Regions from separate parts of the Clostridium intestinale genome, predicted to be linked through region 3. Evidence: a T-box and tRNA genes for the amino acid it is inferred to sense, from the RefSeq annotation. Region 3 holds a T-box; the other regions hold tRNA genes.
The links. The T-box of region 3 lies ahead of trpS (tryptophan--tRNA ligase). A T-box ahead of a tRNA ligase gene usually reads a tRNA of that ligase, here a tRNA-Trp.
Positions count from the first base shown of each region.

Region 1: it encodes a tRNA-Trp, which carries the amino acid that the T-box ahead of trpS (tryptophan--tRNA ligase) is inferred to sense. The anticodon was not compared.
Region 2: it encodes a tRNA-Trp, which carries the amino acid that the T-box ahead of trpS (tryptophan--tRNA ligase) is inferred to sense. The anticodon was not compared.

Region 1 covers NZ_CP121166.1:2,745,075-2,749,683, forward strand. The annotation lists gene P8F83_RS14015 (sensor domain-containing diguanylate cyclase) at 1-627, opposite strand, end outside; gene P8F83_RS14020 (hypothetical protein) at 805-1,212, shown strand; gene P8F83_RS14025 (Spo0E family sporulation regulatory protein-aspartic acid phosphatase) at 1,242-1,427, shown strand; tRNA gene P8F83_RS14030 (tRNA-Trp) at 1,536-1,610, opposite strand; gene P8F83_RS14035 (metal ABC transporter substrate-binding protein) at 1,674-2,567, opposite strand; gene tsaE (tRNA (adenosine(37)-N6)-threonylcarbamoyltransferase complex ATPase subunit type 1 TsaE) at 2,744-3,205, shown strand; gene tsaB (tRNA (adenosine(37)-N6)-threonylcarbamoyltransferase complex dimerization subunit type 1 TsaB) at 3,202-3,906, shown strand; gene rimI (ribosomal protein S18-alanine N-acetyltransferase) at 3,906-4,361, shown strand; gene P8F83_RS14055 (ECF transporter S component) at 4,423-4,609, opposite strand, start outside.
Region 2 covers NZ_CP121166.1:2,734,172-2,738,780, forward strand. The annotation lists gene P8F83_RS13955 (mannose-1-phosphate guanylyltransferase) at 1-53, opposite strand, end outside; gene P8F83_RS13960 (sugar transferase) at 77-691, opposite strand; gene rfbD (dTDP-4-dehydrorhamnose reductase) at 941-1,819, opposite strand; tRNA gene P8F83_RS13970 (tRNA-Trp) at 1,999-2,074, opposite strand; gene P8F83_RS13975 (EAL and HDOD domain-containing protein) at 2,147-3,358, opposite strand; gene P8F83_RS13980 (small, acid-soluble spore protein, alpha/beta type) at 3,474-3,644, opposite strand; gene chbG (chitin disaccharide deacetylase) at 3,936-4,609, opposite strand, start outside.
Region 3 covers NZ_CP121166.1:47,082-51,690, reverse strand. The annotation lists gene P8F83_RS00235 (spore germination protein) at 1-556, opposite strand, end outside; gene P8F83_RS00230 (GerAB/ArcD/ProY family transporter) at 654-1,724, shown strand; gene P8F83_RS00225 (lmo0937 family membrane protein) at 1,793-1,948, shown strand; T-box leader at 2,001-2,231, shown strand; gene trpS (tryptophan--tRNA ligase) at 2,500-3,498, shown strand; gene galU (UTP--glucose-1-phosphate uridylyltransferase GalU) at 3,593-4,468, opposite strand.

The DNA.
Region 1 (4,609 bases), 2.0 Mb from region 3:
TCTGAATCTATATGTAATTACTACTAATATATAAGTCATTATGACCATAATAGTTGAATTAATTTCTTTGGTTGCCAATTCATATTTATCTTGCACAATTAAATTTAAACCCACTATAAACATAGCGTGATTCATAAAAAAAGTACAAAACATAAAAATTGGTTCCAAAGGAAGTGCTGCTGCAACAAGGACACAAACTATAATATATGAATCTATGTTTCCTGTAAGATATTGACTATTTAAAGATGACAACATCCCTACCAATAAAGTTGAAATTAAGTATATTTTAATAACAAAAGATATATGTTTATCCTTAACATTCTTATTCTTTTTTAAATAAAATTCATAAATACCTAAATATAAAAAACATCCTAAAATTATTATAAAATGCATAACTCTAAGATTTCTAAGATAATATGTACCCTCTAGTTCTTTAAAGGTTACAAAATCTATATAGACATAATAAGCACTTAAAATAATTATAGCTATACATACAAATTTTATTCTAAGTAAAATCAAGTTGTTATTCTCTTTTTCAAATTCCTTATTGACTCTATTTTTATTTTCATCTAAGTTATAGTCAATATTTCTTATATTGTAGCTGAAAAAACTCTTTATCCATTCCATAAAATCAATCCTATCTATCCAAGTAACTAGATTATAACATAGTACTATATTATTAGTAATATCCTATAATTCATTAAAAAAATCTTATATTTTTAGGATATATTGTAAATCAATGAGTTTACATATATAATATTATTATAGTACTATTTATTATCTTATGGAGGCTCGATTGTTTATATGAACATTTTAAAAGAAATTTTTAAAAAACTGTCCATTATAGAAGGCTTTTATGATTATATAAGAATTGTTGACCCCATAAATAAATTAGTCTTTGATTCAGATTCATTGGAATACTCTAATATACCTTGCTACAAGCATTTTGAAAATGAATCTCCATGCAAAAATTGTGTTTGCAGCAAAGCTCTTACTAACAATAATCTTTTCGCGAAATTAGAGAATAAAGGTAAAGAGGTTTTACTTATACTATCATGTCCAATAAATATAGATGATAGCATTTATATTGTGGAAATATTTAAAAGTTTAAATAGAGATATGTCTAATAAATTGCCTAACTTTAAAAGTATAGTGGATAAACTAAATGATACAACTGTTAATGGAGTCTTTGGTAATAATAACTCGCTTTAATACAACTATGCATACCCATGGAGGTGTATATGGATATGGATAAAATAGAAAAAAATCTATTTGAGCTAGATAAGTATATATCAGAAGTTAGAGATACCCTTAACGAAATTAGCGTTACTTGCGACGAGGAAGCTCCTCGCCTTCAGTTAAGCCAATACTTAGACGAGCTTATAGTAGAATATATGAAATTAAAAATGAATAAGATAGAAAAATAAACAAGCTGGATTTTCATCCAGCTTTTTTTGTTTTTATTATTTTAAATTTATGTTCCTATTCTTTATATAAAACAAAAAATCCAACAGAATAATTCTGCTGGACATATATGGCAGGGGCAGTAGGATTTGAACCCACAACCAATGGTTTTGGAGACCACTACTCTACCGTTGAGCCATACCCCTAAGACACAATAGTTATAATATCATAATCCCAATTTATTTGCAACATATTTATCAAATATTTTTTCATTCTAGCTTTTTAGTGCCTAAAGTTAGGTTTAAACTTTTAAATAGCTCATCTATAGCCTCTTCTAAAGTATGAACGTAATCCTTATCTTCACTATAATACTTCACTTTTATTAAGTGAACATTATTTAACTCTAGAGTTTCTCTATATTTATCAATTTGTTTATCATCACTATATAACACTATCTTATTATGAGCTTTAGATTTTATAAGTTTATCTAGCTTATTATTATCTAACGCTTGTACTTTACTGTTTATATATTTGCCAAAGTACTCTAAAGAATAGTCGGCATAATAGAAGTCTGCACTTTCTAAATTCTTAAGTACAGTTAGCTTATCTAGATATGCTTCTTCAAATCCCTTTATAACATCATTATAATTAGTCTCATAGTATTCTTTATTGTTAGGGTCATAAGCTTGGAGCTCATTTTTAATATTAAATAAAGCTATCTTATAGTTTTCAAAGTCCATCCAATAATATGGATTTTCATTTCCACCTTCGATAGTTAATACCTTAGTCCCTCTTGAAATATCTACAACTGATACCTTATCTTTTTTTAATTCTGATATTAAATCAGTAGCCCAAGGTTCAAAATTTTTGCCTGTATATATAAATAAATCCATATTGGAAATATTGTTTATCACATCTTCATCAAAAGTAAAGCTTTTTATTTCTTCTTGGTCTTTCGCCAAATATTCTACGTTATGTTTATCTTTAACTAGCTCATTAACCATTAAATACACTGACTTATTAGATGTCATTATATTAAAAAAAGGTTCTCTAATCTTATTAGACTCATTTGCTTTACTAGATAAAGTCATCTTTGGATATATGGATAAAACTATAAATGCTATAAGATTTATAATTAACATCCCAAAGGTAATCTTTTTCATAATTTTCCTCCGACTTATTTACTTACATTTCTTATTGTATTACATAGTATTATTATATTCAAAGGATATTCCTAACATTTAATAAATTCTTAATTATTTCACTCTTTACTTCTTTTCTTTTTTTACGAAGTTGGATAGAATAGTAAGAAGATACTTTAAAGAAAAGGAGTTTACTTATGGAATTTATTGTTGATTCTGTAGAAAAAACTATGCACATTGGCTATATGCTAGGTGAATTAGCTAAGGCTGGTGATGTATTTTGTTTAACTGGTGATTTAGGAACGGGTAAGACCCATATTTCTAAAGGATTTGCTAAGGGTCTAGGTATATCTGAGCATATTACTTCCCCAACCTTTACAATTGTTAATGAATATAATAGCGGACGACTTCCGCTTTACCACTTTGATGTTTATAGAGTAAATGATTCTGATGAAATTATGGCTATAGGTTTTGATGAATATATTTTTGGTAATGGCGTGAGTCTAATTGAATGGGCTAACTACATAGAGGATATCATTCCAGAAGATTTTGTCCACATAAGCATTAAAAAACTTCCGCACTTAGGAGATGAGTATAGAAAAATATCTATCAGACCTTATGGGGAAGGTTATTCGTACATAAAGGAGTTAAAACTATGAATATATTAAGTGTAGATTCTTCAACAGCTGTTGCAACTGTTGCACTTTTAAATGAAAATGGAGTTTTAGGTGAATATAATTTAAATTATCAAAAGCAACATTCTGTATTACTTTTACCTATGATTGAAACTTTACTTAAAAATAATAATTTAAAGATAAAGGATATAGATGGTTTTGTTATTTCTGAAGGTCCTGGTTCCTTTACTGGACTTAGAATAGGTCTTGCCACCATAAAAGGTATGTCATTAGGTATAAATAAGCCTTTTGTTTCTATTTCAAACCTAGATGGCTTAGCTTATAACGTATTTAACTTTACTGGTATTATATGTCCTGTTATGGATGCTTTAAGAGGTAATGTCTATACAGCTTTATATAAGAATATAGATGGTAAGCTTACAAGGCTTTCTGATTACCTTAATATTTCTCTTAAAGAACTTTCTGAAATATTAAATGAATATAATGAACAGGTTCTTTTTATAGGTGATGGAACAATAAAATATAAGGTGGAGCTTAAGGATTTAAAAAAGGAAGCGGTTTTCCCTCCTCTTCATCTTAATTATACAAGGGCTTCTTCTTTAGGAGAATTAGGTCTTGCTAGACTTTTAAATGGTGAAAAAGATGATATTAATAATTCAATACCTCTTTATTTAAGGAAATCCCAAGCTGAAAGAGAGTATGAAAGGAAATTAGGATTAGAGTAATGGATGAATTTAATTCTAAACAATTCACAATTGTAGACATGACTTCTGAACATCTTGTTGATATATGTGAGATTTCTATTTTTTCATTTCCCATTCCTTGGAGCTATGATTCTTTTAAGAGAGAGCTAAAAAATAAATTAGCTTCTTATTTAGTTGTTATTATGGACAACAGAGTAATAGCTTATGGAGGTATATGGGTGATATTAGAAGAAGCTCATATTACTAATATAGCGGTTCATCCAGATTATAGATGCAAAGGTATAGGTGAAACTTTATTAAATGCGCTTTTAGATAAGGCTTATGCTAGAGGTGCAAAGGAAATAACTTTAGAGGTAAGAGTATCTAATCTTCCTGCTCAGTGGTTATACAAAAAATTAGGTTTTTCTGAAGAAGGAATTAGAAAAAACTACTATGAAGATAATAAAGAAGATGCTCTTATAATGTGGAAAAGATAAATGTCCTAACATTAGAGCAAATATAAAAACCCCGGAATATCCGAGGTTTTTTATTTTTAATCTAATATTTTACTGTTCTTATAGACTGTCTATTTATTACTGCAATTACTGGTTTATATAGTAATACTGTTGCAGTTGATGAAATGGCTCCTTTTAAAATGTTAAATGGTACTGTTGCTACCGCAATAAAACTTCCTATGCTTCCACCTAAATCAACTTTAAAAACATTAACATACATAGGTAGTAAT
Region 2 (4,609 bases), 2.0 Mb from region 3:
AGTGGCCAAAATCTTGTACCTTTTCCCCCAGCCATTATTAACGCACATAACATAGTTAATGTCATCCCCTCTTACTTTAAATTGCCCCTTCTTTTCTTATAACAGCTATAACTGTCTTAAATAATATCTTTATATCTAATACTATAGATCTATTATCTATATAATACATATCCATTTGTACTCTTTCATCATAGGTAGTATCACTTCTGCCATTTGCTTGCCAAAATCCAGTTAAACCTGGCTTTACAGAAAAAAGTTTTTCTGCATATTTTCCGTATTTAACTACTTCCTTTTGAACTATAGGCCTAGGACCTACTACACTCATATCCCCTTTAATTATATTAATTAATTGAGGAAGTTCATCTAAGCTGGTTTTTCTCAAAAATGCTCCTATTTTAGTAACTCTTGGATCATCATCTAGTTTGAAATTTTTTTCAAACTCCACTTTTTGCTCTGGTGTAAAGTTTTTCAAAACCTCTTCTGCATTCTGAACCATACTTCTAAACTTATAGACACTTATGGTTTCTCCTTTATATCCTATTCTTTTATGTCCAAAAAACACTGGACCTTTTGAATCTAATTTAACTAAGACAATTAAAATCAAAAACAATGGAGATAAAATTATTAATAATAAAGTTGAACTAACAACATCAAATATCCTTTTAAAAAGTGAATATATTTTTAAACTCATGCTTATTTCTCCGTTGATTTTTTTAGGAATATTATAATCTAAATTTTGCATGTTACCCTCCAAAATTAAGAATTTAATTTATTTAAAGTTACTTAAATACCATTTTCTTCATAACTTTTGCAATACAATTCTATCATAATTAACTTACTAGTGTCTATTAAACTACAATTTTGTTACTAAATCTTTATATATAGAGTATAAAAAGGCAACATATTCCTCATAATATTTATAAATAGGTTACTAAATATGTTATTTTTTATTATTTAAAAATACTTTTAGCGCATCTTCCCAGTTTCTCATTTCATCTCCAATAGTGACTCTTAACATCATGTTATCTAAAGATGAATAAGATGGTCTTTTTGCTGCTCTTACATAATCATTAGAAGTAACTGGATCAACTTTACATTCTATATTAGAAAATTCAATGATTTTGCTAGCAAAATCATACCAAGAACACTCTCCAGTTCCTGTACAGTGATAAGTACCATATTCTTCTGTAACAGCAACTTTTAACATATGATGTGCTAAATCTTCTGCATTGGTTGGATTTCCTCTTTGATCATCTACAACTGTTAAATAACCTTTTTCTTTTCCTGCTTTAATTATAGTATACACAAAATTGCTACCTTCATATCCATATAGCCAAGCTGTTCTTATTATATAATATTTGTCAGCTATTTCTCTTACAAATTTTTCTCCAGCTAGTTTAGTTTTTCCATAAACACTTACAGGTATTGTTTCATCATACTCCTTAAATGGCACTGTTCCTTCTCCACTAAATACATAATCAGTAGACACATGGATCACTTTAGCATTTACTTCATTAGATATTATTGCCAAATTTCTAGGTCCTAACGCATTTATTTTAAAAGCTAAATCTTCATTGCTTTCACAGGCATCTACATTTGTATACGCCGCACAATTTATTATAATTTCTGGCTTAACAGCAGTTAAATAACTTCTTACAGCATTTATATCTGTAATATCAAGTACATCAACATCCACACCTATAATTTCAACATTTTCATATTCTTTTGGTAGCTTACCTATTTCTGATTGTCCATTTCTTAATATATTAGTAATTTGCTTTCCTAATTGTCCTTTTGCTCCAGTAATTAAAACTTTCATAAAACAAACCTCTCTTTTTTTAAATTTTACAAATCTATTTTATTAATTGACCTTCTATTTAAATATTCAACAACTTTTATAGTATCATATAGTCATTTTTCATTCAATTAAAAGTCTTTTTTGTAATAAAATTTTAAGCAATAAAAAGACTTTAATCAAAATCTGATTAAAGTCTTTTATGGCAGGGGCAGTAGGACTCGAACCCACAACCAATGGTTTTGGAGACCACTACTCTACCAATTGAGCCATACCCCTATATGTTTTTGAACATTAGTTATATTAACATAAATTTCTTACTAGCGCAAGTTTTATTACTTAAAATACTTGTTATAAATTATTTCTATGACTCCACTCTATAGATTCCATATAACTACTTCTTAATTCATCCGTGCTAATATTAAAATATTCCATAAGTTCAAATATCTTATCTATCTTTCCTTGTTCATAATTTAATATTAAAGATAATAAGAAACCATATTTATTGTTTTTTTCTCCTATTAATGCACTTTTTACTTCCTCATCAACTAAAATTTCCTCAAGTATCTCATCTATTGGTTTTTCTAAAATCACATCAACTAAAGATAACATACCTGTCAAATAAGCATTAAATGAATCATTCTTGAATCTTGTTTTCAGAAATATTAATTCACCAAATTTTGCTCTTGCTAAAGATTCAAATATTATAAAATCAGGTCTGTCATCCCCTATTGCTTTTATTGATACTAAATACAACCATTTTTTTACCTGAGTTTCTCCTGTATATGATAGGGCTTGTTTTATGGATGTAATTTTATACTTTAATCCAAATTCAGCTGAATTTACTATTCTGAGCAATTTATAAGACAAAGATATATCTTTTTTTATCAACTCTTCAACCTTTTCTAATGAAAAGTCCTTAGAGTTTAATTCCTCCATTAATCTCATATGTATAATCTTATTTTCAGGTATTTTTTTACCTGATATAACTACGGGTTTACTTAAGTAATAGCCTTGAAAATACGAATACCCATATTTTACTGCATCATTAAATTCCTTTATGGTCTCCACTTTCTCAGCTAGAAACTTTATATTTTTGTTTTTTATCTTTTTAATAACTTCTTTTCGCTCTTCCCCTTTAGTAATCCTAAAATCGACTTTAATAATATCAACAAACCCCATCAAACTCTTATATTTATCATGAAAAACAAAATCATCTAGGGCTATTGTGTATTTCATTTCCTTAAGCTTTCTACATATGTTAATTATCTCTAGGGTTGGTTCTATATCTTCTAAAATTTCAACTATAACATATTCTGGAGACAACAAATCTAAAATGTTAGATTTTAAAATATTTTCAGTGAAATTAATAAATACCTTTTTACTTTTAGCTATTTTTTCTATTCCAAAATTAAATAAAGTATTTTTTATGACTTCTATTGTTGCATTATCTCCATCTACACTATTATATTTATTTAACATTCCAGTTCTAAATAATAATTCGTAGGCTATTATTTTATTTTTTTTATCAAATATTGGTTGCCTTGCTAAAAAAATATCCATTTAAAATCCCTCTCAACATTTTCTAATTAATACTATTTTAGCCTACTCATTAATTTGTTACAATTTATTTCTATATCCAATAATTGCAAGCAAAATAAAATAGCCCTAAAGGCTATTAACTTTGTTCTGGATCTCTTTTTCTAGGCTCATTTTTGCCAAGTTTTCTTGACTCTTTTGAATAACCTATTTCGTTAGCTGTCTCCATTTTCATTTTATTTAATTCCTTTTGAGTTTTTTGACCTGCTTTTTTATTTTCTTTAGAATTTTTGTTATTTTTGTGAGCCATTTAATATCACTCCTTTTTATTTTCTAGATTTAGTATTACTTCTATTTTTCCATACTATACGGTAAATTGATTGGTACTATAGTCTTTATTTTCTTATAACAATGTTGGAATTAAAAGTTGGTGATACTATCTCTCAGTTACATTTCTAAAACTTTATTTGTGCACCAACTTTTTAATGGAACATTGATATATGCATTTTCATTTTAACTATTACAATATATATTTTCAGTACTTACCTACAAAGAAATAGACACCTCTAAAAATCTATTTTTTAGAAGTGTCTATTTTTGTTTATATTTCTTTAAAGCCTATCAGCTCAATATTATTTTCATTAATATATGTTTTAATTTTTTCTGAAGTTAAAACCCTAAATTCCTCTGCTCTATGTTTGTTATATGAGGTTGCATTTATTAAATCCTCATCTACATATGCTGGATGACACATTATTTCTAATACTTCCTCATCTTTAGCGTCTTCTAATACCTTTATTAAGTAATCTTCACTTACTCCTTCATTATAAAAATCGATACACATATCATCCGTTGTTTTTATATTATTATCTTTGAAGTAATTTAAATTTTCTATAAACGGGCATCTAACTGGAAGGTTATATTCTTTTGCTAGTTCAAATACAACATCTAGCCCCTCATTTGTAAACGCAAATGCATGATGATGTCCATCTAAATGAGTTGGCACTATTCCCATGGAAATAATCTTTTCTATCTGCGCTTTAAATTCTTTTTTAACTTCCTCATAGTTTATATTTTCAACTAAATCTATTCTTCTATGAAAATTTCCCTCTTCTGAAACTATGGATTTTATCTCTTCTCTAGGAAGTATTGGTTTACCCCAGGTTAAAGTTAGGTGAACTCCTACATTTTTTACTCCTCTAACTTTTGCCTCTTCAATAGCTTCCTTTATATATAGTCCATTTGCCATGGCAGTAGTTTCTGTTACTACCCCTT
Region 3 (4,609 bases):
CTTTAACTTTCTGTACCAAATTATCTGGAGCTACACCCTTTAAATATGCTATACATACTGATGTATTAGATTCTTTTCCTAATATAAGAGGTTCAAGTTTTAAATTTACATTTCTTACTCTTCTTCTAATTAAGGCAACATTATCAACAAAAGCTTCAGCAAATCCTTCTCTTGGCCCTTTAACTACTGACTCTGTTAAAGGAATCCCTACTCCTCTTCTAACGAAACTCTTAGTCTCACAATAAATCATAGTGTCACTTTTCTCAAAAACAATAACAACATCACCCATTAAGATATGTTCATTAGCATCTTTCATATCTTTAACAGTTCCTGCTAAGTTCATTGTTATTACTTTAGTTAATATATCATCAACATTTTTAATAGAATAATTTTTAGAAGTTAATGGAGCTACTATATATTCACTTATAAATGCGCTAGAACATAATACATCAATAAATATCAATGTTGCTTTTCCAAGTGGGGTCTCTATATCTCTATATTTTACGTCAAAGGTATTTTCATATGTTTTTTTCAGTTCTTCTAAGTAGTTATTCATAAACATCACCATTCCTTATTATTTTTCCTTTCTAGGTTTAATATTCCCAAATTTGCAAATACTATTTTTAAAAGTTACTAATTAAGAGGTGAATATTTTGAAAAAATACACAAGTAAACACCATATATTTTTAGTCTTGTGCGTTACATTAATATCTATAAAGACATATCCGATACTATTTTTATCATTAGGGGGAAGAGATAGTTGGTTATTAGTTCTTTTTTCATCCATACTTATTGGTGTTTTAGGTTATTATATAATTAATATATTTATAAAATTCAATATTTCAAGTATGAATGATTTATTTGAATCTTCCTACGGAAAATATTTAGGAAAAATATTTTTGTTTTGCTTTTCGCTTTTATTAATGTTTAATGCTATTGAAAGTGTCTCCATATTTTCAACTTCAATACACAACACTGTATTTATTGAAACGCCTGCTTGGTTTGCATTACTATTTTTTATATCAGCGTCTGCTTATATGCTTTGTATGGGATTCTCATCCATCCTTAGGCTTTCTTTAATTTCTATTGCTACTATGTTTTTGTGTATGTTAATATTAGCATTTTTATTTATACCCTATATTAAAATTAACTATGTTACCCCTGTATTCGGTAATCCATTTAATTTTAATTCATTACTTTCTATACTATACATATTAGGTTATTTCTCTTCTTTTGGAATAACCTTGCCTTATATAAAAAAAATTGAAGAAAAAAGTGAGTTGAAAAAGTATTACGCTCCTACCATGATTGTAGTATCAGTAATTTCAACTTATTCAGTTCTTAGTATTTTAGGCTTTTTTAATCATTTTAGAGGGGCGAATATATTTTTCCCTGAGTTTACTCAAGCTCAAAGAGTCGAGTATGGAAAATTCTTTGAGAGTGGTGAGTTTTTTGTTCTTTTACAAAATGTATTAGGCTTTATAATAAAGTATTTACTTAGTATATTTGCTATTTACATTATCTATAAAGACAAAATCAAAAATCCTAATAAATTTTTTATAACAATATCTATAATTAACTATATTATTAGTTATTACCTATGTAAAAATATCTTTACGCTAAGTTTATTCTTAGAGTTTTATACATTAATAAATATTTTATTTATGTTAATAATTCCAGTTATAGCTTCATTTTTGTATAGTATTAGAAAAAAACTTAAATGATCCTGTACATTAATTTAGGGCCAATTAGACATACTATTAATATATCCTATTTAAATGGAGGTGATATAATGGGATTCTTAAAATGGCTTGGAGGTATAGTTGTTTTCTTTTGGCTATTAGGTCTTCTATTTAAAGTAGGTGGCTACGCAATAAATGTTTTACTAGTTATTGCTGCTATAGTCTTTATAATAGATGCTCTTGTTGGAAGAAGAAAGAATTATTGAGTTGGTTGACATTATTCCTATTAATAACATATAATTATATTATAAAATTATATCATAACCTGTGAAAAGAAGTAGTAAACTTAAAAGTTACATTTAAGAGAGCTGTTTATGGTGGGATGCAGTATGTATACTTAAGTTGAATGGATCTTCGAGGTTTTTAACTGAAACTTTTAGTAGGTTAAAACGTTCGTCTAACGTTATATAGACAGGATATGAATGTATCTTCAAAGAAGAGATTACTACTCTTGAATTTAGGTGGCACCGCGTAAATAACGCCCTATGGACTTTTCCATAGGGCTTTTTTTATTCTTTAGGAAATTATATTATTTCAAAGTTGTGGATAACTTAAATTATATATGAATATAAGAAGTCTACATGAATCTCCTAAAGAATAAAAAACAAGAAAATTGAGCGCCTGCCAGTTTTTCCTCACATTCGTTTGGAAAGGTAGATGCGCAAAAAAGTCGACGGCTCATAATCGCCTTGGCGACTTTTTTATATTGTAAAATTTGATATTTTTTATTAAACGCACATGGAAGGAGAACCAACTTATGGATGAAAGAAAAAAAGTTATTTTTAGTGGAATTCAACCCTCTGGAAATTTAACTATAGGAAACTACTTAGGAGCTTTAAAAAATTGGGTTAAGTTACAGGATGAATATGACTGTTATTTTTGTGTAGTTGATTTACACGCTATTACAGTTCGCCAAACACCTGCTGATTTAAGAAAAAGAACCTTAGAAGTATTAGCTATTTATATAGGTGCAGGAATTGATCCAGAAAAAAACACTCTGTTTATTCAATCCCACGTTCCAGCTCATAGTGAATGTTCTTGGTTACTTGGCTGTAATACCTATATTGGGGAACTTAGCAGAATGACTCAATATAAAGATAAATCACAAAAATTGGGTGATTCAATAGGTTCTGCACTATTTAATTATCCTGTATTAATGGCTTCTGATATATTACTTTACAACACTGATCTAGTACCAGTTGGAAAAGATCAAAAACAACATTTAGAACTAACTAGAGACATAGCTAATAGATTTAATAATGCCTACAGTGAAACCTTTAAAATACCTGAGCCTTATATACCTAAAGCCGGTGCTAAAATTATGAGTTTACAAGAACCTGAAAAGAAAATGTCTAAATCTGATGAGAATCCTAACTCTTATATTTTAATAATGGATCCTCCTGATGTCATAAGAAAGAAAGTTAGTAGGGCTGTTACAGATACAGTTGGAAAAATAAATTATTCTGATGAACAACCAGGAATAAGAAATCTTATAAACATTTTAAGTTCAATTAAAGGTATAGTTCCAGAAGAAATAGCTGCTGATTATTCTGATAAAGGATACGCTCAATTAAAAAGCGATGTCGCAGAAAGTATAATTGAAGAATTAACCCCTTTACAAGAAAAAATCAAAAATCTTTTGGCAGACAAAAATTATCTGGAAAGCATATATAAAACAGGAGCAGAAAAAGCAAATTATACCGCTAATAAAGTCCTAAGAAAAGTTCAAAAGAAAATAGGTCTTATTCCTAGGTAATTAATTTATAAGCAAATTAATGCATATAAAAACGTCAAAACTAGTTTAAGTCTTGACGTTTTTATATACTTGTATAATATAATAGTAACTGAAATTATTTTACGGTTTCCCATGGTTTAGTTTTTAAATACTCTGAAAATGCATCCCTCAAATCATCTTTTCTAAGGGCATACTCTACTGTAGCTTGTAAAAATCCTAGTTTATCTCCAACATCATATCGTCTTCCTTCAAAATCATATGCATACATAGCCTCTTGAGATATAAGTTCTTTTAATGCATCTGTAAGCTGGATTTCTCCACCTTTTCCAGGTTTAGTTTTCTCTAGTATATTAAATATCTGTGGTGTTATTATATACCTTCCAAGAATAGCAACATTGCTAGGCGCTTCATCTCTAGACGGTTTTTCTACTAAATCTTTTACTTTATAAACCCTATCTTCAATATGGATACCATCTACTATCCCATACTTATTTACATCATCTTCAGGAACCGTTTGCACCCCAAGTATGGTTGTTTTATATTCATTAAAGCACTCTATCAACTGTCCTAAACATGGATTCTCGCTATGTACTACATCATCCCCTAGAAGTACTGCGAATGGTTCATTTCCAACAAAAGTTTTAGCACAAAGAATTGCATGCCCTAATCCTTTAGGCTCTTTTTGTCTTATATAATGAATATCTACCATTCCAGATATATCTCTTACTAAATCCAGCAAATCTTGTTTTCCTGATTTTTCTAGTTCCATTTCAAGTTCTATAGATTTATCAAAATGATCCTCAATAGATTTTTTGTTTCTACCTGTTATTATTAATATTTCTTCTATTCCTGATGCTATTGCCTCTTCTATTATATACTGCATGGTTGGTTTATCAACTATCGGTAACATCTCTTTAGGTAAAGCCTTTGTTGCAGGTAAAAATCTTGTTCCAAGTCCTGCAGCTGGAATTATAGCCTTTTTAACTTTCATACTAACTCTCCTCTCATAAATAAAATATCTCAATAAAATATTACCATATAATTTTATTGAAAGTCTATATTTTACAATGTATCTATTTATTGAAATAATTTTGTAATTTACACTAAGATACGATTGTGTTAAAATACAAAT